DNA from 4 places in the Streptomyces sp. JK94 genome. Region 4 is predicted to be linked to each of the others. Evidence: riboswitches for the same ligand, from Rfam matches in the RefSeq annotation. Region 4 holds a riboswitch; each other region holds the start of a gene.
The links. A riboswitch is a leader RNA that binds a small molecule or an ion and turns the genes downstream of it on or off. The one in region 4 is predicted to bind cobalamin.
Positions count from the first base shown of each region.

Region 1 (5,846 bases), on a different contig from region 4:
GTCACCCCCGCCGAGGTGACGCTGACGTTCGAGGGCAACGAACGGGGCGAGGTCGCGGAGATGCCGCGGCTGCTGCGCATCATCACCGGTGACGCGAAGGCGTTCGTCAATGGCGACGCCAACGCCAACGCCTCGTGGAGCTGCACCGGCTTCGAGGACCGGCAGCTCAAGGACAAGTACCCGCTCTGTCCCTCGGGCAGCGACGTGGTGCGCACCTTCACCTTCCAGAGCTGCTGGGACGGGCGCAACATCGACAGCGCCAACCACCGTACCCACGTGGCCTTCGCAGCCGCCGACGGCCGCTGCCCGGACGGGTTCCGGCCCATTCCGCGCCTGGTCCAGCGCGTCGTGTACGACGTCGACGCGCCCAGCCTCCAGGACGGAGGGGAGACCGTCCCGCTGTTCGCCGTCGACTCCTTCCCCGAGCAGTTGCACAAGCCGGTGACGGACCACAGTGACTTCATCAACGTCTTCGACGAGGACCTGATGCGGGAGATGACCGACTGCATCAACAGCGGTCGTGAATGCGGTCCGGACACGCCCCCGGGAGCGGACCCCGGCGAGGGGGAGGGCCCGCAGGAGCAGCCCACCGGCGCCCCCGGCGCCTCACAGCCCCCGGCCGAGGAGACCGCCACGGCCCCGCCACCCGCGGATTCCGGCCAGGACGGTCAGGACGACGGAGAGGGCGAGGGGCAGGACACGGGGAAGGGGGACGGGCAGGACGACGGTGAGAAGCCCAAGCCCCCAGCCCAGGACCAGGAGCGGGACCAAGGCCAGGACGAGACCGAGAACCAGGACCGGGGCCGGGACCAGAATCAGGGCCAGGACCAAGACCAAGACCAGGACCAAGACCAGGAACAGGCCGGGACCAAGGGCCAGGACCAGGTCTCCGGTAACGGAACCTCCCCGGGCGCCGAGCCCGGGGCCGCCACGACACCCGCCGACACCGCGGAGGACGCCGGCAGCACCGTGGCCGCACCGCGGGCGACGCAGGGCACGGGTGGTGGCGACGAGGCCGCCGGGGCGGCGACCGTGCCGCAGACGACGCAGGGCGGTCTCGCCGAGACGGGCTCCGGCCTCGGCCTGTGGCCCGCGGCGGCCGGAGGCGTCCTCTTCGCCGGTGGTTGTCTGCTGCTGATCCGCTCCAGGCGGCTCTCGCCGTGACATCGGCATGACGTCGTCATGAGGACGGGCGGGCGGGATCGGTACCCGCCCGCCCGTCGCCGTCCCGGTGCTCCCTCCCGCCGCACCGACCGCATCGACCATGCCGACCGATCGAACGCGTCACCACCACCCGGCATCTGGCGCATTCCGACTATTGCCATTCTGTTTGAGCGGGCGCAGCCTGGACTCCGACAGGAGTTGGGAGCGCTCCCATGCGCCTCCGTCTCCGACTCTCCATCGCTTTCCCCCCACGCGAAGGAAGGCTGTCATGACTTGTCATGATCACCTCAAAAAGGTCAGGAAGGTCAGGCGTACGTCCACCCTCACTCTCGGCACTCTGACCGCCGCCCTGCTCACCCTCATCCCCTGGAGCGGCACCGCCGTCGCCCACGGCTCGGTCGTCGACCCCGCTTCCCGCAACTACGGCTGCTGGCAGCGCTGGGGCAGCGACTTCCAGAACCCCGCCATGGCGCAGCAAGACCCCATGTGCTGGCAGGCCTGGCAGGACAATCCCAACGCCATGTGGAACTGGAACGGCCTGTACCGCAACGGTTCCGCCGGCAACTTCGAGGCCGTCGTCCCCGACGGGCAGTTGTGCAGCGGCGGCCGCACCGAAGGCGGGCGCTACAACTCCCTGGACACCGTGGGCGCGTGGCGGACCACGGCCGTCACCGACGACTTCACCGTCAAGCTGTACGACCAGGCCAGCCACGGCGCCGACTACTTCAAGGTCTACGTCACCCGGCAGGGCTTCGACCCCAGCACGCAGCCCATGGGCTGGGACGACCTCCAACTGGTCACGACCACGGGCAGCTACGCGCCCAGCCAGAACTACGAGATCCCGGTGAGCACGTCGGGTCTCAGCGGCCGGCACGTCGTCTACACGATCTGGCAGGCCTCGCACATGGACCAGACGTACTTCCTCTGCAGCGACGTCGACTTCGGCTGACCCGCGCGGTCACCCCCCACCCCCGCGGGACGCACCGCGTCCGGCGGGGGTGGGGGACACGGGGCCGCCGCGGCCGACCCGGACTGCGCCATGCCCACCGGGGCATCGCCTACGCCCTCTATACGATGTCGCTCCGGAAGGGCACTGCGGCGGAAGGAGGCGGGACGTGACGGATCACCGGCGTGCGCGGCGCGGGCAGGGTGAGCTGGAGGCGCTCGTGCTGTCGGCGCTGCGCGAGGCGGACGGCCCCGCGACGGCCGGCTGGGTCCAGGAGCGCCTGGGCGGCGATCTCGCCTACACCACGGTGATCACGATCCTGACCCGGTTGCTGGAGAAGGGCGCGGTCAGCCGGGAGCGCGCGGGCCGGTCCTTCGCCTGGACCCCCGCGGACCAGGCGGGCCTCGCCGCTCGGAAGATGCGCAAGGTCCTGGACGCGGAGAGCGACCGGGAAGCCGTGCTGGCCAGGTTCGTCACCGGCCTCGACCCGGACGACGAGCGGCTGCTGCGCGCACTGCTGGGGCACCCGGGCGACGCGGGGGACGGCTGACACCGCATGGGGGTCTTCGTCTTCCTGCCGCTCGTCCTGCCCTTGACGGCGTGGCCGGTCGCCCGGCTGGCCGAGCAGCATCTGCACCCGCGGACCGCGACCGGGCTGCTCACCGCCGTGGCCGCGGTGATGGCCCTGTGCAGCACGGTGTGCCTGGCCCTGGTCATGGTGGTCGGCACGGCGCAACTGCCGGGCAACCCCCTGCCCGACGGCTGGTCCGACCCCGAGGTACGGGCGGCGGTGCCCTACGACGAGGTCGTCGGCAAGGCGGCGATCCCCGCGCTGTGCGCGGTGGTCGCGGCCTCGGCGCGGGCCCTGTGGCGGCACGGCAGGATGCGCCGCCGCGCGCACCGCGCGCTGGCCGGACTGCCGGGCACCGGGGTGGCCGTGCTCCCCGACGACGTGCCGTACGCGTACGCGCTGCCCGGCGGGCGCCGGGACCGCGTGGTGGTGAGCACGGCTCTGCTCGACCGCCTCGAACCGGCCGAGCGGCGCGCGCTCTTCGCCCACGAACGGGCCCACCTGGCCGCCCGGCACCATCGCTTCCTGCTCACCGTCCGGCTCGCCGCGCTGGCCAACCCGTTCCTGCGGCCGCTGCGGACGGCCGTGTCCTACACGACGGAGCGGTGGGCGGACGAGGCGGCCGCGCGGGTGGTCGGTGACCGCCGTGCGGTGGCGACCGCGATCGGCAAGGCGGCCCTGGTCTCCCGGGCCTCTCCCGCCGCCACCCTCGCCGGCCTCGCCGCGCCCGGACCGGTGCCGCGCCGGGTGGCGGCCCTGCTGGGGCCCGCTCCCGCGCCCCGCGCCTGGCCCTCGCTGTTCACCTCGGTGGGTCTGGCGGCCTGGGCCGCGGCCGCCGGCACCGCCGTGTCCGCGATGTCGTCCGCGAACGCCGCCGTGACGATGTTCCTCATCCTCCGCGCCGCGACGCCTCTCTGAGTCCCTCCTGACGACCTCCGGAGTCCGAGGAGCGGGCCCGGAGGGCTTCCGGCGGCCGCCCCGGACCCGTCCGACGGCCCTGTGGTAGCTTGCGCAAGCCAGTCGAACCCACCTGGTGGGTCAGGGAATCCGGTGCGAATCCGGAGCTGACGCGCAGCGGTGAGGGGGACGGGCGGGGCACTGGCCACTGGACGGCGCGAGCCGGCCGGGAAGGCGTCCCGTCCGGTCGATCCCGAGTCCGAAGACCTGCTGGCAACCCGCGCCGTGTACGGCGCGGGCCGCACCGTACGGACGGGCTTCGCGCATGAGCCCTCGACGCCAGAGGATCTTCCTTGCCCACAGCACGCCCCGTCGGCCCCCGACGCTCGTTCCGCTGTCTCTTCCCGGTGCTGCTGTCCGGGGTCCTGCTGGCCTCCGCCTGCGGTACCGGATCGACCAGCGGCTCCACCGCGTCGGCCGATGCGGCCGGATACCCGCGCACCGTCAGCGACTGCGGGCACGACGTGGAGGTCACCGCCCCGCCCCGCCGGGCGGTCTCCCTCAACCAGGGCATCACGGAGATCCTGCTCGCGCTCGGCCTGGGCGACCGGCTGGCGGGCACCGCCACCTGGACCGACCCGGTCATGAAGGGCCTGGAGCAGGCGAACGCCGACGTGCCCCGGCTCGCCGACGACATGCCGTCCTTCGAGACGGTCCTGGACGCCGAACCGGACTTCGTCACCGCCTCCTTCGCCTCGACGCTCGGCCCCGGCGGGGTGGCCACGCGAGAGCGGTTCGCCGAACTCGGCGTGCCCGCCTACCTGTCACCGTCCGACTGCGCCGGCAAGGACAACAGCGGCGACGGCGACGGCGTCCGCAGCGAGCCCCTGACCATGGACACCGTCTACGGTGAAGTCCGCGACCTGGCCGAGGTGTTCGACGTGGAGCAGCGCGGCGAGGAACTGGTCGCCGGCCTCGAGGCCCGTGTCGAGAAGGCCACGTCGGACATCGACGCCTCCGGTGTCACCCTCATGTACTGGTTCGCCAACTCCACCTCGCCCTACCTGGCGGGCTGCTGCGGTGCCCCCGGCGTCATCACCCGCGCGGTCGGCGCGAAGAACGCCATGGACGACACCCGCGAGGAGTGGCCGCAGGTCGGCTGGGAGACGGTCGCCGACCGCGACCCCGACGTCCTGGTCGTCGGCGACCTGACCCGCAGGTCCCAGACGGCCGAGACCGCCGCCAAGAAGATCGAGTTCCTGGAGTCGAACCCCGTCACCAAGAACATGACAGCGGTCCGGAAGAAGCGGTACGTGCTGCTCAGCGGGCAGGCCATGAACCCGACCATCCGTACCGTCGAGGGCGTGGAGAAGGTCGCGGCGGCCCTGCGCGCGTACGGCCTCACCCGGTGACGCCCGCGAACCGGGTGACCCCCGAGGAACCGGTGTTCCCCGAGAAACCGGCGACCCCCGAGAAACCGGCGACCCCCGAGAAACCGGTGACCCCCGAGGTGCCGGTGACCCCCGAGGCACGAGTGACGACCGAGGAACCAGTGGCACCGGAGGCGCGGGTGACGCCCGAGGGTCAGGGGGCGCCCCAAGCGCGGGGGGCGCCCGCGAACCGGGTGCAGTCCGCGAACCGGGTGCAGTCCGCGAACCGGGCAACGCCACCGGGCCGGGCGACGCCGCCGGGCCGGGCGGTCTCCACGGCCCGGCCGGGCTCCGGCGTGCGCGCGGCCGGCCGACGGTATCCGGTGTGGGCGCTGACCGGGATCGTCGCCCTGTGCGCCTCCGTGGCCGTCGCGGTCACCATCGGCCCGGCCGACCTGGGCGTCGGCGAGGTGTGGTCCGTCGTCGTCGCCCACGTCGGCGGTGGCGGTGCGGCCGACGGCGTCACACCGATCCGCGACGGCATCGTCTGGGACCTGCGGCTGCCCCGCACCCTCCTCGCGGCGGTGTGCGGCGCGGGACTCGCCGTGTGCGGCGCCGTCCTGCAGTCCCTGCTGCGCAACCCGCTCGCCGACCCCTTCGTGCTGGGCGTGTCCTCCGGTGCCTCGACCGGTGCCGTCCTGGTCGTCGTGCTCGGCGTGGGCGGCGGCGCGCTGTCCGTGCCGGGCGGGGCGTTCGTCGGGGCGGTCTGCTCCTTCGCGCTCGTGATGCTGCTCAGCCACAGCCTCGGCGGCACCCCGGACCGGGTGGTGCTCGCGGGCGTGGCGGCGATGCAGCTGTTCTCCGCGCTCACCTCGTTCGTCGTGATGACCGCGGCCGA
Region 1 is NZ_JBSICH010000016.1:23,944-29,789, reverse strand. Features, by position in the region: gene ACVV2G_RS15945 (DUF1996 domain-containing protein) at 1-1,164, shown strand, start outside; gene ACVV2G_RS15940 (lytic polysaccharide monooxygenase auxiliary activity family 9 protein) at 1,433-2,113, shown strand; gene ACVV2G_RS15935 (BlaI/MecI/CopY family transcriptional regulator) at 2,280-2,660, shown strand; gene ACVV2G_RS15930 (M56 family metallopeptidase) at 2,667-3,599, shown strand; cobalamin riboswitch at 3,682-3,867, shown strand; gene ACVV2G_RS15925 (ABC transporter substrate-binding protein) at 3,932-4,990, shown strand; gene ACVV2G_RS15920 (FecCD family ABC transporter permease) at 5,305-5,846, shown strand, end outside.
Region 1: linked by a shared signal. The riboswitch ahead of ACVV2G_RS15925 (ABC transporter substrate-binding protein) and the one ahead of ACVV2G_RS04570 (ribonucleoside-diphosphate reductase subunit alpha) in region 4 are both predicted to bind cobalamin.

Region 2 (5,846 bases), on a different contig from region 4:
TGCCGTAGGCCGCGTAGGGGGCGACCCGGACCGGGCCGCCGAGCGCGGCGGTCATGTAGTGGACCGGCGGGAGTTCGGGGACGAGCACCGAGACCGCCGTCGCGTGCACGGCGTGGGTGTGGACGACGGCCCGGGCGTCGGTGGCCCGGTACACGGCGAGGTGCAGGGGCAGTTCGCTGGTGGGGACCAGCGTGCCGAGCACCTGCCGGCCGTCGAGGTCGACGCCGGTCGCGTCGGCGGGGGCCAGACGGTCGTACGGCACACCCGACGGAGTGACCAGCACCGTGTCGCCGACGCGTACCGAGACGTTGCCGGAGGTGCCGACCACCAGCCCGTCCGCCACCGTCCGGCGGGCCGTCGCGACGAGTTCCTCCCAGGCCTCGGCCACCTCCGCGTCCGCCCGTCCGCCCCTCGATCGCGTCACAGTCACCAGCTCCTCCCCGGGCCTCGCGCGCCCCTGTCGTCCCACCGACGGCCGATCCCGGGCGATCCTGCCAGGCACGTCTCCGCAGAGCATCGGCGCGGGCACGGAGCGGAAGGTGACGTCCCCCGTTCCGGTCACCACGAAGCCGATCCCAGTTCATCTCCCGTTCACTCTGGTTACCTACGTTCGTCCAGCCAATGACCTCGAACGATTGCCTGGGTAAATGGAAAGCTTCTCGCTGATCCTCGCGATTGTGGTGGTAACCGCACTCGCGTTTGATTTCACGAACGGTTTCCACGACACCGCGAACGCGATGGCAACGACCATTTCGACCGGTGCGCTCAAGCCCAAGGTGGCGGTGGCGATGTCCGCCGTCCTCAACCTTGTCGGCGCCTTCCTCTCGGTGGAGGTCGCCAACACGATCTCCAAGGGTCTCGTCGACGAGACCGGCATCCGTCCCGAGGTCATTTTCGCCGCCCTGGTCGGCGCGATCCTCTGGAACCTGCTGACCTGGCTGGTCGGGCTTCCGTCCAGCTCCTCGCACGCCCTCATGGGCGGTCTGATCGGTGCCGCCATCGCCTCGGCGGGCGTCGGCGCGGTCCACGGCGACGTGCTCGTCACCAAGGTGCTCCTCCCGGCGATCGCCGCCCCGCTCGTCGCGGGCATCGCGGCGATGCTCGGCTCGCGGCTGACGTACCGGCTGGGCCGCAAGGCCGACGGCGAGGCCGCCAAGAAGGGCTACCGCGCCGGGCAGATCGCCTCCGCCGGCCTGGTCTCCCTGGCCCACGGCACCAACGACGCCCAGAAGACGATGGGCATCATCACCCTCGCCCTGGTCGCGGGCGGCGCCCTCACCCCCGACTCCGACCCGCCCATGTGGGTCATCCTGTCCGCGGGCATCGCCATCGCGCTCGGCACCTACCTCGGCGGCTGGCGCATCATCCGCACCATGGGCAAGGGTCTGACGGACCTCCAGCCGCAGCAGGGCTTCGCCGCCCAGACCAGCGCCGCCACGGTCATCCTGGCCTCCTCCCACCTCGGCTTCTCCCTCTCCACCACCCACTCGGTCTCCGGCGCGGTGATGGGCGCGGGCCTCGGCCGCAAGGGCGGCGTGGTGCGCTGGTCCACGGCCACCCGCATGTTCGTCGCCTGGGGCCTGACCCTGCCGGCCGCGGCCCTGGTCGCCGCGATCGCCGAATGGGTCTGCGGCCTGGGCGACTGGGGCACCGGCCTCGTCGCGGTCTTCCTGGTCGCCTCCAGCGCCGCCATCTGGAAGATTTCCCGGCGCGAGGTCGTCGACCACACCAACGTCGTCGACGACGCCGAGCCCTCCGGTGTGGTGACCACGGCGATGGCCGCCGTGTCGCCGCCGCCGACGGGCGCGGCCGAGGAACTGGCCGCCGCCGTCCCGGCCTCCGCGCCCGACTCCAAGGCCCCGTCGGCCACCACCACCGTCTGAGCCCGCCCCCGGGTACGAAGGAAGCGAACCTCCATGAGCATCGACTGGGCAGCTCTCGGCTCCGTCTTCGGGGTCAGCCTCGTGGCCACCGTGGCCCTGGTGGGCCTGTTCACCCTCGGCATCACCGGTCTCTCCCGCCAGGAGCGGGCCGCCGCACAGGGCGGCTCCGCGGTCCTCGCCGTCACCGGCGCGTACGCGTGCTTCGCGGCCTGCGCGGCGGCGGTGGCGTACGGGATCCACCTGATCGTCGCCTGACCCGCCGCACCCCCGTGAGGCGGGGCGCGGGACGGATCACCACCGTCCCGCGCCCCGCCTCTTCGCGCGCCGGCGCACCCCTCCCGCGTGTGGGCCTTCGCACACTCCCCCGCCGCAGGTCAACGCCAGGTTGACGGGTGTTCGCGGGGCGTGGTGGACTGCCCGAGCCAATACGGCGGCAGGAGAGGAAGCCCGGTGCGAATCCGGCGCGGTCCCGCCACTGTGACCGGGGAGCGACCCCCGGGAGCCAGGAACTCTCACCGCCGTGCTCTTCGAACCAGGGCGCGGACACCCTGAGTGAGGACCTATCGCCATGCACGGCTGCCGTTCCCGGCTCACCAGCGACACACTTCGCCTCCCCCTCCCCCCGGTGGGTTGAGCCGTGCGCGCCGAACGCGTCTTCGCGTACGGCGCCGCCGCCGGCCTCCTCGGCGACCTCCTCCTCGGCGACCCGCGCCGCGGACACCCGGTCGCCGCGTTCGGCCGTGCCGCCGGTGCCGTGGAACGGGTGCTGTGGCGCGACCACCGCGGGTGGGGCGCGCTGCACACCGCCGTGTGCGCGGGTGGCGCCGCCACCCTCGGGCTGGCCGCCACCCGCGCCGTGCGCCGCTCCCCCACCGCCTCCGTCGCGCTGACCGCCGCCGCCACCTGGTCGGTCGTCGGCGGCACCTCGCTCGCCCGCGAGGCGTCCGCCATCGGCCGGGCCCTTCAAGCCGGTGACGTCGAGGCGGCCCGCGCGCGGCTGCCGCACCTGTGCGGGCGGGACCCGCAGGCGCTGGACGCCGACGGGATCGCCCGGGCGGTCGTGGAGTCCGTCGCCGAGAACACCTCGGACGCGGTGGTGGGCGCCCTGGTGTGGGGCGCGTGGGGCGGGGTGCCCGGCCTGCTCGGCTTCCGGGCCGTCAACACCCTGGACGCGATGGTCGGCCACAGGTCCCCCCGGTACCGCCGCTACGGCTGGGCGTCGGCCCGTCTCGACGACCTCGCGGGCTGGCCCGGCGCCCGTCTGACCGCCGTCCTGGCCGTGGTGGCCGGCGGCGATCCGCGGGGCGCCGTACGGGCGTGGCGTGCCGACGCCGCGCGGCATCCGAGCCCCAACGCCGGTCCGGTGGAGGCGTCCTTCGCGGGCGCCCTGGGCGTGCGGCTGGGCGGGACGCTCTCCTACGGCGGGCGGGTCGAGCACCGGCCCGTCCTCAACGGGGCGGCCGGTCGCGCCGTCCGGGCCGGTTCCGGCGACATCGACCGGGCCGTACGGCTCTCCCGGCGCGTGGGCTGGCTGGCGCTCGGCGTATGCGTGGGCGCGCGGCCGGCGGCCCGCCGGGCACTCACGAAGGGACGTGACGCATGAGCGGTGGCCTCCTCGTCGCCGGCACCACCTCCGACGCCGGCAAGAGCGTCGTGACGGCCGGGATCTGCCGCTGGCTGGTGCGGCAGGGCGTCAAGGTCGCGCCCTTCAAGGCGCAGAACATGTCGCTGAACTCCTTCGTGACCCGCGAGGGCGCCGAGATCGGGCGGGCCCAGGCCATGCAGGCGCAGGCGTGCCGGGTGGAGCCGACCGCGCTGATGAACCCGGTGCTGCTCAAGCCGGGCGGTGAGCGCAGCAGCCAGGTCGTGCTGCTCGGCAAACCGGTCGGCGAGATGAGCGCCCGCGGCTACCACGGCGGACGGCAGCAGCAGTTGCTCGGTACCGTGCTGGACTGCCTGGCCGAACTGCGGGGCACGTATGACGCGGTGATCTGCGAGGGGGCGGGCAGTCCGGCCGAGATCAACCTGCGCCGGACCGACATCGTGAACATGGGGATCGCCCGGGGCGCCGGGCTCCCCGTCCTGGTCGTCGGCGACATCGACCGGGGGGGCGTCTTCGCGTCCTTCTTCGGCACGGTGGCCCTGCTGTCGCCCGCGGACCAGGCGCTGGTCGCCGGGTTCCTCGTCAACAAGTTCCGGGGCGACGTGTCGCTGCTGGAGCCGGGGCTGGAGATGCTCCACGGGCTCACCGGGCGGCGGACGTACGGCGTCCTGCCCTTCCGGCACGGGCTCGGCATCGACGAGGAGGACGGGCTGCGGGTCTCGCTGCGCGGGACGGTGCGGGAGTCCGCCGTCGCGCCGCCGGTCGGCGAGGACGTGCTGCGGGTCGCCGTCTGCGCGGTGCCGCTGATGTCCAACTTCACGGACGTGGACGCGCTGGCCGCCGAACCCGGCGTCGTGGTGCGCTTCGTGGACCGGCCGGAGGAGCTGTCCGACGCGGACCTCGTCATCGTGCCGGGGACCCGGGGGACGGTGCGGGCGCTGGAGTGGCTGCGGGAGCGCGGACTCGCCGGCGCCCTCGTCCGCAGGGCGGCCGAAGGGCGGCCCGTACTCGGTGTCTGCGGCGGGTTCCAGTTGCTCGGCGAGCACATCGAGGACGAGGTCGAGTCCCGCGCCGGACACGTGGACGGGCTCGGACTGCTGCCCGTGCGGGTGCGGTTCGCCCGCGAGAAGACCCTCACGCGACCGGTGGGCGAGGCCCTCGGCGAACACGTCGAGGGCTACGAGATCCACCACGGGGTCGCCGAGGTGACCGGCGGCGAGGCGTTCATCTCGGACGGCGGAGGACGCGGCCTGGACGGCTGCCGGGTCGGCCGGACCTGGGGCACGCACTGGCACGGCTCGCTGGAGTCGGACGGCTTCCGGCGGGCGTTCCTGCGCGAGGTGGCCGCCGCCGCGGGCCGCCGCTTCGTGCCGGCCCCCGACACCTCGTTCGCCGCGCTGCGCGAGGAGCAGCTCGACCGGCTCGGCGACCTGATCGAACAGCACGCGGACACGGACGCGCTGTGGCGGCTCATCGAGTCCGGCACGCCGCAAGGACTGCCCTTCATCCCACCGGGAGCACCCGCATGAGCACAGTGTTGTTGTTGTCGACCGCCGACACGGACCTGCTGGCGGCCCGTGCCTCCGACGCCGGGTACCGGATCGGCAACCCCACCCGGGTCGACGTACGGGAGGAGCTGCCCGCGCTCGTCGAGGGCGCGGACCTCGCCGTCGTACGCCTGCTGGGCGGCAAGCGCGCCTGGGAGGACGGGCTCGCCGCGCTGAAGGCCACCGGCGTCCCGACCGTCCTGCTGGGCGGCGAGAGCGTGCCGGACGCGGAGCTGATGGCCGAGTCGTCGGTGCCGGCCGGGGTGGTGGCGGAGGCGCTGCGCTACCTCGTCGAGGGCGGGCCCGGAAACCTCACGCAGCTGGCGCGCTTCCTGTCGGACACGGTGCTGCTGACCGGCGAGGGCTTCGACGAACCGCGGAAGATGCCGGAGTACGGCGTCCGCGGTGAGCGCCCGTTCACCGAGGGCCGCCCGACGGTGGGCGTGCTCTTCTACCGCGCCCACCAGCTGAGCGGCAACACCGCCTTCGTCGACACGCTGTGCGACGCGATCGAGGCCCGGGGCGCCAACGCCCTGCCCGTGTACTGCGGTTCCCTGCGCGGCGCGGACGCGGGGCTGTACGAGCTGCTGGGCCGGGCCGACGCCCTGGTCGCCACCGTCCTCGCGGCCGGCGGCACGCACGCCTCGCAGGCGTCGGCGGGCGGCGACGAGGAGGCCTGGGACGTCGGGGCGCTGGCCGACCTGGACGTGCCGGTGCTGCAGGGTCTCTGCCTGACCTCGTCGAAGGCCGCCTGGGAGGAGTCCGACGCCGCCCTGTCCCCCATGGACGCGGCGATGCAGGTCGCGATCCCGG
Region 2 is NZ_JBSICH010000003.1:83,953-89,798, reverse strand. Features, by position in the region: gene ACVV2G_RS03505 (class II aldolase/adducin family protein) at 1-424, opposite strand, end outside; gene ACVV2G_RS03500 (inorganic phosphate transporter) at 648-1,883, shown strand; gene ACVV2G_RS03495 (hypothetical protein) at 1,917-2,138, shown strand; cobalamin riboswitch at 2,277-2,416, shown strand; gene ACVV2G_RS03490 (cobalamin biosynthesis protein) at 2,521-3,486, shown strand; gene ACVV2G_RS03485 (cobyric acid synthase) at 3,483-5,015, shown strand; gene cobN (cobaltochelatase subunit CobN) at 5,012-5,846, shown strand, end outside.
Region 2: linked by a shared signal. The riboswitch ahead of ACVV2G_RS03490 (cobalamin biosynthesis protein) and the one ahead of ACVV2G_RS04570 (ribonucleoside-diphosphate reductase subunit alpha) in region 4 are both predicted to bind cobalamin.

Region 3 (5,846 bases), on a different contig from region 4:
CAGCGGCTCGATGCTGGCGGTGCTGTTCTTCTTCTTCGGCACCTACGGCGCCATCTACTACGCCACGCAGTTCCTGCAGTTCGTGCTCGGCTACGGCGCCCTGGAGACCGGCGTACGCCTGCTGCCGCTGGCCGGCGCCGTGTTCGTCGGCGCCGCGGTGACCGGGAGGCTGACCCCGAAGCTGGGCGTGCGGGCCACGGTGGGCTCCGGCATGGCGCTCGGCACCGTCGGCGTCCTCCTGCTCGTCCTCATCGAGAAGGACTCCGCGTACGCCGACTTCCTGGCCCCGATGCTGCTGCTCGGCCTGGCGATCGGGCTGAGCGTGTCCCCGGCCACCGACACCATCATGGGCACCTTCCCGGAGAGCGAACTGGGCGTCGCCGGCGGCGCCAACGACACCGCGCTGGAACTCGGCGGCTCGCTCGGCATCGCCGTACTGGGCTCCCTGCTCGGCACCGCCTACCGGGACGAACTCGCGGACCTGGTGGGCAACCGGCTCCCGGCCGCCGCGCTGGACACCGCCCAGGACTCCGTGGGCGGCGGACTGGCCGTCGCCGAGCGTCTCGCGACGAGCCCCGACGCCGGCCCGCGGCAGGCCGAGGCCCTGGCCGGCGCCGTGCACCAGTCCTTCGCCCACGGCGTCGCCACGACCAGCCTCGTCGGCGGGATCATCATGGCCGCCGGCACCCTGATCGTCCTCGCCGTCCTGCCCGGCCGCGGCGCCCGGCCCCGGACGGAGGGCGACCCGGCCGGGGCCCGGGACGCGGAGTACAGCGAACCGGCACGGTGAGCCGGGCCGGCCGGCTCCGCGTCACTCCGTCAGGGCGGCCAGCTCCTCCGGTGTGCGCGGACCGGCCGCCTCGTCCGCCAACAGGCCCCGCGCGCGCAGCAGTCGCGCCACCGCCACCCCCCACGGCAGCCGCAGCCCCGCCTGCCGCAGCAGCTCCGTGCGGGCCAGCGTCGGGGCCGTCGGGCCCGTGTGCACACCGGACGGGGTGAGCAGGGCGGCGTCGTCGGACCAGCGCAGGGCGAGGTCGACGTCGTGGGTGGCCATCACCACCGTGGTGCCGCCGGCGCGCAGCCGGTCCAGGGTGGTGAGCAGCCGCTCCTGCCCGTCCGGGTCGAGTCCGGCGGTCGGCTCGTCGAGGACCAGCACCCGCGGCCGCATCGCGACGGCGCCGGCGATCGCCGTCCGCTTGCGCTGGCCGTACGACAGCAGGTGGGTGGGCCGGTCGGCCAGCGCCGAGATGTCCAGGGCGGCCAGCGCCTCCTCGACCCGCGACCGGACCTCCGCGTCGGACAGGCCCAGGTTCAGCGGGCCGAAGGACACGTCCTGCCCCACCGAGGCCGCGAAGAGCTGGTCGTCCGGGTCCTGCACCACCAGCTGCACCGTGGTCCGCAGCCGGGTCAGCCCCTTGCGGTCGTGGACCACCGGCTCGCCGTCGACCGTCAACGTCCCGGTGCGCGGCCTGAGCCCGCCGCTGAGCAGCCGCATCAGCGTGGTCTTGCCGCTGCCGTTGCGGCCCAGCAATGCGAGCGCGCGCCCCTCGCGCACCTCGAAGTCCAGGCCGGCGAGCACGTCCGGGCCCTCCTCGTACGCGAAGGACGCGCCCCGCAGGGCGACCGGGCACGCCGCGGCCGTCCCGGCCCTCCCGCACGTCTCGCTCACGACAGCGGCCCTTCCAGTACGAGGGTGAGGGCGGCCAGCGCCGCCAGCAGGACGAGGCTCGCCGCCGTGAAGGGCACCGAGACGCGTGCCTCGGGCACCAGGACGCGCAGGGTGCCGTCGTAACCGCGCCCCGCGAGTCCGGACTGGAGCCGCGCCGCCCGGTCGAAGGCCCGCACGAACGCCGTGGCGCCGAGCCCGCCCAGCGAACGCCAGGCGGCGGCCCGGGTGGTGTGCCCCAGCCGCGCCGCCTGTGCCTGACGGATCCGGCGCACCGAGTCGAGCAGCAGGAAACTCATCCGGTACGTCACCAGCGCCACGTCGACCACCGGCGCGGGCACCCCGGCCCGTGCCAGGCGGGGCAGCAGGTCGGACATCGGTGTGGTGAACGCGAACAGCAGCACCCCGAGGGAGGCCGCCGAGGTGCGCAGCAGCAGCTCACCGGCGCGCGCCGGGCCGCCGCCCGCCGCCGTCAGGAACCCGTCCGGGCCGCCGACCTGCACCAGCAGCGGCAGCGCCCCGGTCGCGCAGAAACCCAGCGGCACCCGGTACGCGCGCCACAGCCGGCGCCCCGGTACCCGGGCCGGGCCCAGCAGCACCGTGAGGGCCGTCACCAGCACCAGCGCCGCGCCGGGCCAGGGCGGCAGCGAGACGGCGAGCACGGTCAGCCCCAGCCCGAGCACGGCCTTGTCCACGGGATGGCGGCGGCGCCACCGGCTGCTGTGCGCCGCCGCGTCGATCGGCAGCACTCAGTCCCCTTCGGAAGCGTCCCGCCGCGCCGTCGCCACCGCCCGCTCCGCACCCTGCCGCCGGCCCCGGCGCAGCCCGAAGTAGTAGGCCAGTACGCCCGCGCCGATCGCGGCCTGCACGGCGAACAGCGCCGACTCGATCTCCCCGGAGGGCGGCTCGTACAGCGGCGAGAACCACGGCTCGTAGTCCGGCTCGATCTCGGTGATCGCCGTCTCCGCCTCGGCGTCGGCACCGGCGAACGGCTCCTCCTTGTGGTCGCCGAGCCCCAGCACCAGCGGCAGCACCGCCAGCGCGGCCACGGCGAGCAGCAGCAGGGCGTTGATCCTCGTGTTGCGGCTCACCGGGCCACCGCCCCCGGCTCGTCGGACGTGCTCCGGCCGGACCGGGTCCCGCCGGAGCCGGCGGGCAGGACGCCCAGCCGGGTCAGTTCGCCCTTGCTGGACTGCACCAGCAGCCGCATCACGACGACCGTGAGCAGGCCCTCGCTCACCGCCAGGGGGATCTGCGTGACGGCGAAGATGGAGCCGAACTTGCCGAGTGCGCCCAGGAACCCGCTGCTCGGGTCCGGGAAGGCGAGCGCCAGCTGCACACTGGTGACGCAGTAGGTGGACAGGTCGGCGGCGAACGCTCCGGAGAACACCGCGACCATCAGCGGCGCCCCGGAGCGGCGCAGCAGCCGGTAGACGGCGTATCCGGCCCAGGGGCCGACGACCGCCATCGAGAAGACGTTGGCGCCGAGCGTGGTCAGCCCGCCGTGGGCGAGCAGCAGCGCCTGGAAGAGCAGGGTGATCGTGCCCAGCACCGCCATGACCGGCGGCCGGAAGAGGACGGCGCCCAGACCGGTGCCGGTCGGGTGCGAACAACTTCCGGTGACGGACGGCAGCTTCAGGGCCGACAGCACGAACGTGAAGGCTCCGGAGGCGCCGAGGAGCAAGGTGCTCTCCGGGTGCTCCCTGACCTCACGGGTGAGTGACCGTACTCCGTGGACGACGAACGGCGCGGACGCGACACCCCAGGCGATCGCGTGCGCCGGAGGCAGAAAGCCCTCGGCTATGTGCATGACTCAGCAGACCCTCTCCAGCACCTCGTGGATGGACGACGCGCCTTGGCCGGTCTCCTGGCTTACGGGTACCACCGCCCGTGCTCCGCCTTCCCGGGTCGCAAGGACCCAGTGGCTGCCCGCGAGGGCCGGAGCCGGACTTCCCGATTCACAGTGGCGAGGGCCGCACCGGCATCACACCGGATTTCCCGTTCACCAAGGCGTGGTGACAGTAGTGCTCCCACCGGGGCGGTGACAAGCGGCCCTCCAGGGGGCGCACGCCGCACGGACACGGTCGGTCCGCGCGGGCGCCCCCCGGCGCGCGTTCACCCCGGTGCCGTCAGCCGTGCCGGTGCCGTCAGCCGTGCCGGTGCCGTCAGCCGTGCCGGTCCCGCTCCGTCCGCCGGACCACCATCTCGCGCAGCCGCTGAGTGAGCGCGGTCGCGGCGGCGGTCAGGAACACGAAGCTGTAGGCGATCTGCAGGACGGTCACGATGCGGGCCGTCTGGCCGCGCGGGGTGATGTCCCCGTATCCGACGGTCGCCAGCGTGACCACGGTGAAGTACAGGGCGTCGACGCGGGTGCCGAGGCCGGTGAACTCGCCCTGCTGCTTGGCGAGGGCGTAGTAGGCGGCCGAGAAGATGTGCACGGTCAGGACGATCAGCAGGGAGAGCACCGCTCCGGGCCGGGAGTCCGTCCGGTTGGTGAACACGTGGTGGATCTGCCGGAGCAGCAGCGCGGCCACGACGGTCAGGACGAGGGTGAACAGCACCCAGCTCAGTACGGGACGCCGCGGGCCCAGGTGGTCCAGGGGGAGGAGGAAGTAGGCCACGACCACGGCCACCGCGGAGCCGGCCCGCGTCAGCCAGGGGCGCGCCGGGTGCCGGACGCCCCGCGGGCGGCCCGCCCGGTGCTCGCTCACCGTTCCGCCTCGCCGCGCGGGCTCCCGCCCGCCGCCGGCCGGGTCGGGCGCACCAGCTGGGCGACGACGAAGGCGACGACCGACGCGACGACGATCAACGGCATCTGGTCGTGGGCGTCCTCGCCCACCAGCAGCACCGCCAGTACCGCGCTGGCCAGCGGCAGCCCCGTCACCGCCGCCGCGGCGGCGGAGATGCCCAGAGCGAGGGCCGGGGTCGCACCGAAGCCCGGCAGACCGGAACACGCCACGGCCGTCGCCGTGCCCAGCAGTACGGCCGGGAAGATCGGCCCCCCGCGCATGCTGCCCAGCGCGATGCCCCAGGCCAGCCCCTTGCACGCCACCAGCGCGACCAGCGCCCCCACGGACCAGGCGTGCGGGTCCGCGGCCAGCCGGCCGAGCGTCGCCTGACCGGACAGCGCCGCCTCCGCCGGGGAACGGCCGGTGATCAGGGCGTACGCCGAGAGGCAGACGCCGACGGCCGCGGCGCACAGGACGGTGCGCGGGGCCGTGTGCCGCCGCGTCCACGAGACGGTACGGTGCCCCAGCTCGCCGCCCAGCGTGACCAGCACCGCGATCAGCGCCGCCGTGGGGACGCCCCACAGGAAGTCACCGGCGTCCGGAGCGGCGGGCGGCGGAAGGTGCCGCAGGCCCAGGGCACCGATCTCCAGCCCGGTCCACTGCCCGAACCCGGTGAAGACCAGGGCGCCCGCCGCGCTGGCCAGCAGGCAGGGCAGCAGCAGGGCGACCAGCTGGACGCCGGCGAGGCCCGCCCCCTCGACGAGCAGCACGGCCGCCGCCACCGGGCCGCCGAGGATCGTGGAGATCGCGGCGGTGGAACCGGCCGTCGCGAGGACCGCGCCCGCCCTCGGGTCACCGGCCGCGCCCGCCCGCCGCACCGCCAGCAGGGCGAGTCCGCTGCCGACGGCCATCAGCGGGGCCTCCGGACCCAGCACCACACCGAGCGGCAGCGTGGCCAGCGCGGCCAGGACGGCACCGGGCAGCGCACGGGGGCCGACGGGCGCCCCGCCCAGCCCGTTCACCGGCAGATGGCCGCCGCCGCCCGGCATCCTGGTCACGACCGGCGCCAGGATCAGCCCGGCCAGCACCAGCGCGGGCAGCGGCCACCACCAGGGCGGGGCGTCGTATCCGGCCGCCTCGGGCAGCGACGTCCACACCCAGTGCTGGAACCGGTGCTGGAGACCGACGAAGAAGAAGCAGGCCAGCGCGATGGGCACGCCCAGCAGCACGCAGAGCAGCAACAGCCGCGGACAGCCGGGGCTCACCAGCACGCGCCGGAGGGACCGCTCGGCCCGGTCCGGCACCGCGTTCGCCGGCGGGGGCTGGGTCGCCACGGGCCCTCCTCCGTCCACCTCGCCCCCGGCACCCGGTCCGACGGGCCCGAAGCGCGCGTTCGCACGTGCGCTTCAGTAAACGCGAGGCGGGCCGGGGGCGCATGCGCACGGAACGCC
Region 3 is NZ_JBSICH010000043.1:36,625-42,470, forward strand. Features, by position in the region: gene ACVV2G_RS29720 (MFS transporter) at 1-790, shown strand, start outside; gene ACVV2G_RS29725 (ATP-binding cassette domain-containing protein) at 812-1,669, opposite strand; gene cbiQ (cobalt ECF transporter T component CbiQ) at 1,666-2,415, opposite strand; gene ACVV2G_RS29735 (energy-coupling factor ABC transporter substrate-binding protein) at 2,416-2,757, opposite strand; gene ACVV2G_RS29740 (energy-coupling factor ABC transporter permease) at 2,754-3,476, opposite strand; cobalamin riboswitch at 3,507-3,691, opposite strand; gene ACVV2G_RS29745 (potassium channel family protein) at 3,832-4,377, opposite strand; gene ACVV2G_RS29750 (chloride channel protein) at 4,374-5,729, opposite strand.
Region 3: linked by a shared signal. The riboswitch ahead of ACVV2G_RS29740 (energy-coupling factor ABC transporter permease) and the one ahead of ACVV2G_RS04570 (ribonucleoside-diphosphate reductase subunit alpha) in region 4 are both predicted to bind cobalamin.

Region 4 (5,846 bases):
CGACGGGCCCTCCGCCGAGACCACGGCGAAGTCGTACCTCGGCAGGCCCTCGTCGCTGCGGTCGATGCCGAAGACCTCGCAGACCACGCCGAGTTCGAAGGGGTGCGCGCCGTCGAGCAGGACGGCGGCCACGTTCTGCAGCATGCCGCCAGTGTGCCCTGCGGATGGCAGGAAATCGAGGCCCTACGGCAGTCCTGCCACTCCCGGTAAGGAGCATCCGGCGCGACAGTGGTGTCATGACCGGAAACCAGATCGAAGCCCTGATCGGAATGCTCGTGGCCTTCGGACTCCTGGCCCTCACGGTCCTCCCCTCGGCGATCGGCATCGTGCGCGACAAGCGCGTCGACCGTCAGCTCAGGGAGGCCCGGCAGGACGAGGGAGCGGGGAAGGAGACTCAGAAGTCCTCGGACAGGTCGACGGTGCCCTCCACCGCCACCTGGTACGCCGAGGGACGCCGCTCGAAGAAGTTGGTCAGCTCCTGAACGCCCTGCAGCTCCATGAAGGAGAAGGGGTTCTCGGAGCCGTACACCGGGGCGAAGCCGAGGCGCGTCAGGCGCTGATCGGCCACGCACTCCAGATACTGCCGCATCGAGTCGGTGTTCATGCCCGGGAGGCCGTCGCCGCACAGGTCGCGCGCGAACTGCAGCTCGGCCTCGACGGCCTCCCGCAGCATGTCGGTGACCTCCTGCCGGAGCGCGTCGTCGAACAGCTCCGGCTCCTCCCTGCGCACGGTGTCGACGACGTCGAAGGCGAAGGACATGTGCATCGTCTCGTCCCGGAACACCCAGTTGGTGCCGGTGGCCAGGCCGTGCAGCAGGCCCCGGCTGCGGAACCAGTAGACGTAGGCGAAGGCGCCGTAGAAGAACAGGCCCTCGATGCACGCCGCGAAGCAGATGAGATTGAGCAGGAAGCGGCGGCGGTCGGCCTTGGTCTCCAGGCGGTCGATCGACTCGACCGAGTCCATCCACTTGAAGCAGAACCCGGCCTTCTCGCGGATGGACGGGATGTTCTCCACGGCCGCGAAGGCGGCGGCGCGGTCGTCCGGGTCGGGCAGGTAGGTGTCCAGCAGCGTCAGGTAGAACTGGACGTGGACGGCCTCCTCGAAGAGCTGGCGGCTCAGGTACAGCCGGGCCTCGGGGGAGTTGATGTGCTTGTAGAGGGTGAGCACCAGGTTGTTCGCGACGATCGAGTCGCCGGTGGCGAAGAAGGCCACCAGCCGGCCGATCAGATGCTGCTCCATGGGGCTCAGCTTCGCGAGGTCGGCGACGTCCGAGTGGAGGTCGACCTCCTCGACGTGCCAGGTGTTCTTGATGGCGTCCCGGTAGCGCTCGTAGAAGTCCGGGTAGCGCATGGGGCGGAGGGTCAGCTCGAAGCCCGGGTCGAGCAGGTTCTTCGTGTTGTCGGTCATTACTGGCAGGCCTCGCAGGACTCGGGGTTCTCCAGGGAGCAGGCGACCGCTTCGGGGTCCGGGGCGGCCTGCACGGGGACGGTGGCTCGGGCGGCGGCGCGGGCGATGCGGGTGGCCGGGCGGGAGCGCAGGTAGTACGTGGTCTTCAGGCCCCGCTTCCAGGCGTACGCGTACATCGAGGAGAGCTTCCCGATGGTCGGCGTCTCCAGGAACAGGTTCAGCGACTGGGCCTGGTCGAGGTACGGGGTGCGGGCGGCGGCCATGTCGATCAGGCCGCGCTGAGGGATCTCCCAGGCGGTGCGGTACAGCGCGCGGACGTCCTCGGGGATCCAGGTGAAGTCCTGCACCGAGCCGCCCGCCTCGCGCAGCGCCTCGCGGGTGCGGGCGTCCCAGACACCGAGCCGCTTGAGGTCGTTCACCAGGTACGAGTTGACCTGGAGGAACTCGCCGGAGAGCGTCTCGCGCTTGAACAGGTTGGACACCTGCGGCTCGATGCACTCGTAGGCGCCGACGATGGAGGCGATGGTGGCGGTCGGCGCGATGGCGAGGAGCAGGGAGTTGCGCAGGCCGGTCGCGGCGATGCGCTCGCGCAGCGCCGCCCAGCGCTCCGGCCAGGCGGGCTCGACGCCGTAGTGGTCGGGGTGCAGCACGCCCCGGGCGGTGCGGGTCTTCTCCCAGGCCGGCAGCGGGCCGTTGCGCTCGGCGAGGCCGGCGGACGTCTCGTACGCGGCGAGCATGATCCGCTCGGCGATGCGGGTGGAGAGGGCCTTGGCCTCGGGCGAGTCGAAGGGCAGGCGGAGCTGGAAGAAGACGTCCTGGAGGCCCATCGCGCCGAGGCCGACCGGGCGCCAGCGGGCGTTGGAGCGGCCCGCCTGCTCGGTCGGGTAGAAGTTGATGTCGACGACCCGGTCCAGGAAGGTGACGGCGGTGCGGACGGTGGCGTCCAGGCGCTCCCAGTCGAGGTCGCCGCTCGCCCGGTCGACGAACGCGCCGAGGTTGACCGAGCCCAGGTTGCAGACCGCCGTCTCCCCGTCGTCGGTGACCTCCAGGATCTCCGTGCAGAGGTTGGAGGAGTGGACGACGTGGCCCGGCTCGGCGGTCTGGTTGGCGGTGCGGTTGGCGGTGTCCTTGAAGGTCATCCAGCCGTTGCCGGTCTGCGCGAGGGTACGCATCATGCGGCCGTACAGCTCGCGGGCGGGAAGGGTCCTGCGGGCGAGCCCCGCCGCCTCGGCCTTGCGGTAGGCGGCGTCGAACTCCTCGCCCCACAGGTCGGTCAGCCCGGGCACGTCGGCGGGGGAGAAGAGCGACCAGGGGCCGTCGGCGTCCACCCGGCGCATGAACTCGTCCGGCACCCAGTGGGCGAGGTTCAGGTTGTGCGTGCGGCGGGCGTCCTCGCCGGTGTTGTCCCGCAGCTCCAGGAACTCCTCGACGTCCGCGTGCCAGGTCTCCAGGTAGACCGCCGCCGCGCCCTTGCGCCGGCCGCCCTGGTTCACGGCGGCGACCGAGGCGTCCAGCGTCTTCAGGAACGGGACGATGCCGTTGGAGTGCCCGTTGGTGCCGCGGATCAGGGAGCCGCGGGAGCGGATGCGGGAGTAGGCGATGCCGATGCCGCCGGCGTGCTGGGAGAGGCGGGCCACCTGGTGGAGGCGGTCGTAGAGGGAGTCCAGCTCGTCCTTGGGGGAGTCGAGGAGGTAGCAGGACGACATCTGGGCGTGCCGGGTGCCGGAGTTGAACAGGGTGGGGGAGGAGGGCAGGTAGTCGAGGCGGCTCATCAGCCCGTACAGGGCCGCGACCTCGTCGACCGAACGCGCGGTGTCGTCCTCGGCGAGTCCGGCGGCCACCCGCAGCATGAAGTCCTGGGGCGTCTCGACGACCTTGCGGGTGATCGGGTGCCGGAGCAGGTAGCGGCTGTGCAGCGTGCGCAGCCCGAAGTAGCCGAAGCGGTCGTCGGCGGCCGGGTCGATCAGCGCGTCCAGGCGGTCCGCGTGCAGCCGTACGAACGCGGCGGTGCGGTCGGCGATCAGGCCCTCGCGGTGGCCGGTGGCGACCGACCCGGTGAAGGAGGTGACGCCCTGGGAGGCGGCCTCGGCGCGGATGGCGACGGTCAGCAGGCGGGCGGCCAGCCTGGAGTAGACCGGGTCCTCCGAGATGAGTCCGGCCGCCGCCTCGGTGGCCAGTTCGCGCAGCTCGGCCTCGTCGGCGCGGGCGGACCGGCCGCGCAGCGCGGCGGCGGCCACCCGGCCGGGATCGGCGCCGGGGAGGTCGGCGGTCAGCTCGGTCAGGGTCCGCAGCAGCGCGGCACCGGGGCCGTCGGGCTCCTCGGTCGCTGAAGTCGTCACCGGAGTCGCTGAAGCCGGATCGGCTGGCGCGATGGTCACGTGGAGCACTCCCTCGCTCGGCACGGGGCCTGGCGGAGGGCAGGGGGCAGCTCACGAGCGCACACGGCGTCGCGTCCACCGGCCCACTCCACGAGGCCCGGACGTCAGGCACCCGGACCGGGACGGCACGGGCGCACTGTCGGCAGGTCCTCGGACTGGACATGCGTGTGCACCCGTGCGGAGACGCGCGGATACACACAAGTACACCGTTGCGGGACAGTTCCGGATTCGCACCGGATTCCCCTGCGGCGACAGCGAGCACGAGCATACATCTTGTGCCGCGTTCGGTGAGCACCCCCAGATGTTGTGTCGCGGAGGGGCCGCCGAGGGGTGGCGCTGGTGTCAGAGCGTCAGTTCGTAGGTGAGGAGCGTGATGCCGTCGAGTCCCGGCAGCGGGTTCCAGTCGCGGTCGGGCGTGCGGGCGAAGCCCATCCGTTCGTAGAGGCGGTGGGCGCTGCGCATGGCGCGCTGGGTCGACAGCACGACGCGCGCGCAGCCCTCGACGGCCCGGGCACGGTCGACGCAGGTCCGTACGAGGGCCTCGCCCACCCCGCGTCCGCGTGCCTCGCGGGCGACGGCGAGCATCCGTACCTCGGCCTCGCCCGGCCGGGCGATGTCGGCCATGGGGCCGCCGGACGGCACGAAGGTCACGCCGCCGAGCACCCGGCCGTCCGCCGCGGCGACCAGCACCTCGGCGGCCGCCGCACGCTTGGCGACGTTCCTCAGCTCGCCGAGGTACGCGTCGCTCTCCCCGAAGTCGAGGAGGCCGTCCCGCAGATACGCCTGCGCGGTGATCTCACCGAGGGTGTCGTACTCGTCCGTCGCCGCCTGCCGGATCACGAAGTCCATGCAGCCGAGTGTGCCCGACGGGTACGGCGGCGGGCCGCCGGATTTCTCCGACGGCCCGCCGCGTTGTCGGGGATCAGTGCGAGGTGCCCGCCGTGGCCGGCGGCAGCTCCACTTCGACGCCCGGGTCGCCCGCGTCCGCCGTGTAGTCGCCCGGCTTGGTCTCGTCGACGCCGTCGGGCGCCTTGACCGCCCTCATGACGAAGGTCAGGACCACGGTGACCAGGACGTTCAGCACGAAGGCGGTGAGGCCGATGTAGCCGATCTCGCCGATGCCGGGGATCTCGTCGGAGGAGCCGCCGAAGTGCTTCTGCGTCGGCGAGGCGACACCGTACGCGGCGACCGTGCCGTAGACCATGCCGACCGCCCAGCCGCCGAGCAGCGCCCAGCGGTGGAACCAGCGGGTGAACAGTCCGCCGACCAGAGCCGGGAAGGTCTGCAGGATCCAGATGCCGCCGAGCAGCTGGAAGTTGATCGCGACCGTCTTGTCCATGCCCAGGACGAAGACCAGCGCGCCCACCTTCACCAGCAGGGACACCAGCTTGGAGACCTTGGTCTCCTGGGCCGGGGTGGCGTCCGGCTTGATGAAGTCCTTGTAGATGTTGCGGGTGAAGAGGTTCGCGGCCGCGATCGACATGATCGCCGCCGGGACCAGCGCGCCGATGCCGATCGCCGCGAACGCCACGCCGGCGAACCAGTCCGGGAACATGTTCTCGAACAGCTGCGGGATCGCCAGCTGCCCGTTCTCCACCTCGACCCCGGCCGCGATCGCCATGAAGCCCAGCAGCGCGAGCAGGCCGAGCATCAGCGAGTACAGGGGCAGGATCGTGGTGTTGCGGCGGATCACCTCACGGCTGCGCGAGGACAGCGTCGCGGTGATCGAGTGCGGGTACATGAAGAGCGCCAGCGCCGAGCCGAGCGCCAGCGTGGCGTACGTCCACTGGCCGCCGTGATCCGGCACCAGCCCGCCCTTGCCCGATTCGGTGAACTTGTCGCCCGCCGCGGCGAAGATGTCGTCGAAGCCGCCGAGCTTGATCGGGATGTAGATGATCGCCACCGCGATGACGATGTAGATCAGGGTGTCCTTCACGAACGCGATCAGCGCGGGCGCGCGCAGCCCCGACGAGTAGGTGTACGCCGCCAGCACGCCGAAGGCGATCAGCAGCGGCAGGTCCTTGACGAACCAGTTGGTGTCCTCGCCGCCGCCGACGCCC
Region 4 is NZ_JBSICH010000005.1:35,790-41,635, reverse strand. Features, by position in the region: gene ACVV2G_RS04585 (helix-turn-helix domain-containing protein) at 1-144, opposite strand, end outside; gene ACVV2G_RS04580 (hypothetical protein) at 237-482, shown strand; gene ACVV2G_RS04575 (ribonucleotide-diphosphate reductase subunit beta) at 395-1,408, opposite strand; gene ACVV2G_RS04570 (ribonucleoside-diphosphate reductase subunit alpha) at 1,408-3,786, opposite strand; cobalamin riboswitch at 3,911-4,054, opposite strand; gene ACVV2G_RS04565 (GNAT family N-acetyltransferase) at 4,129-4,635, opposite strand; gene mctP (monocarboxylate uptake permease MctP) at 4,709-5,846, opposite strand, start outside.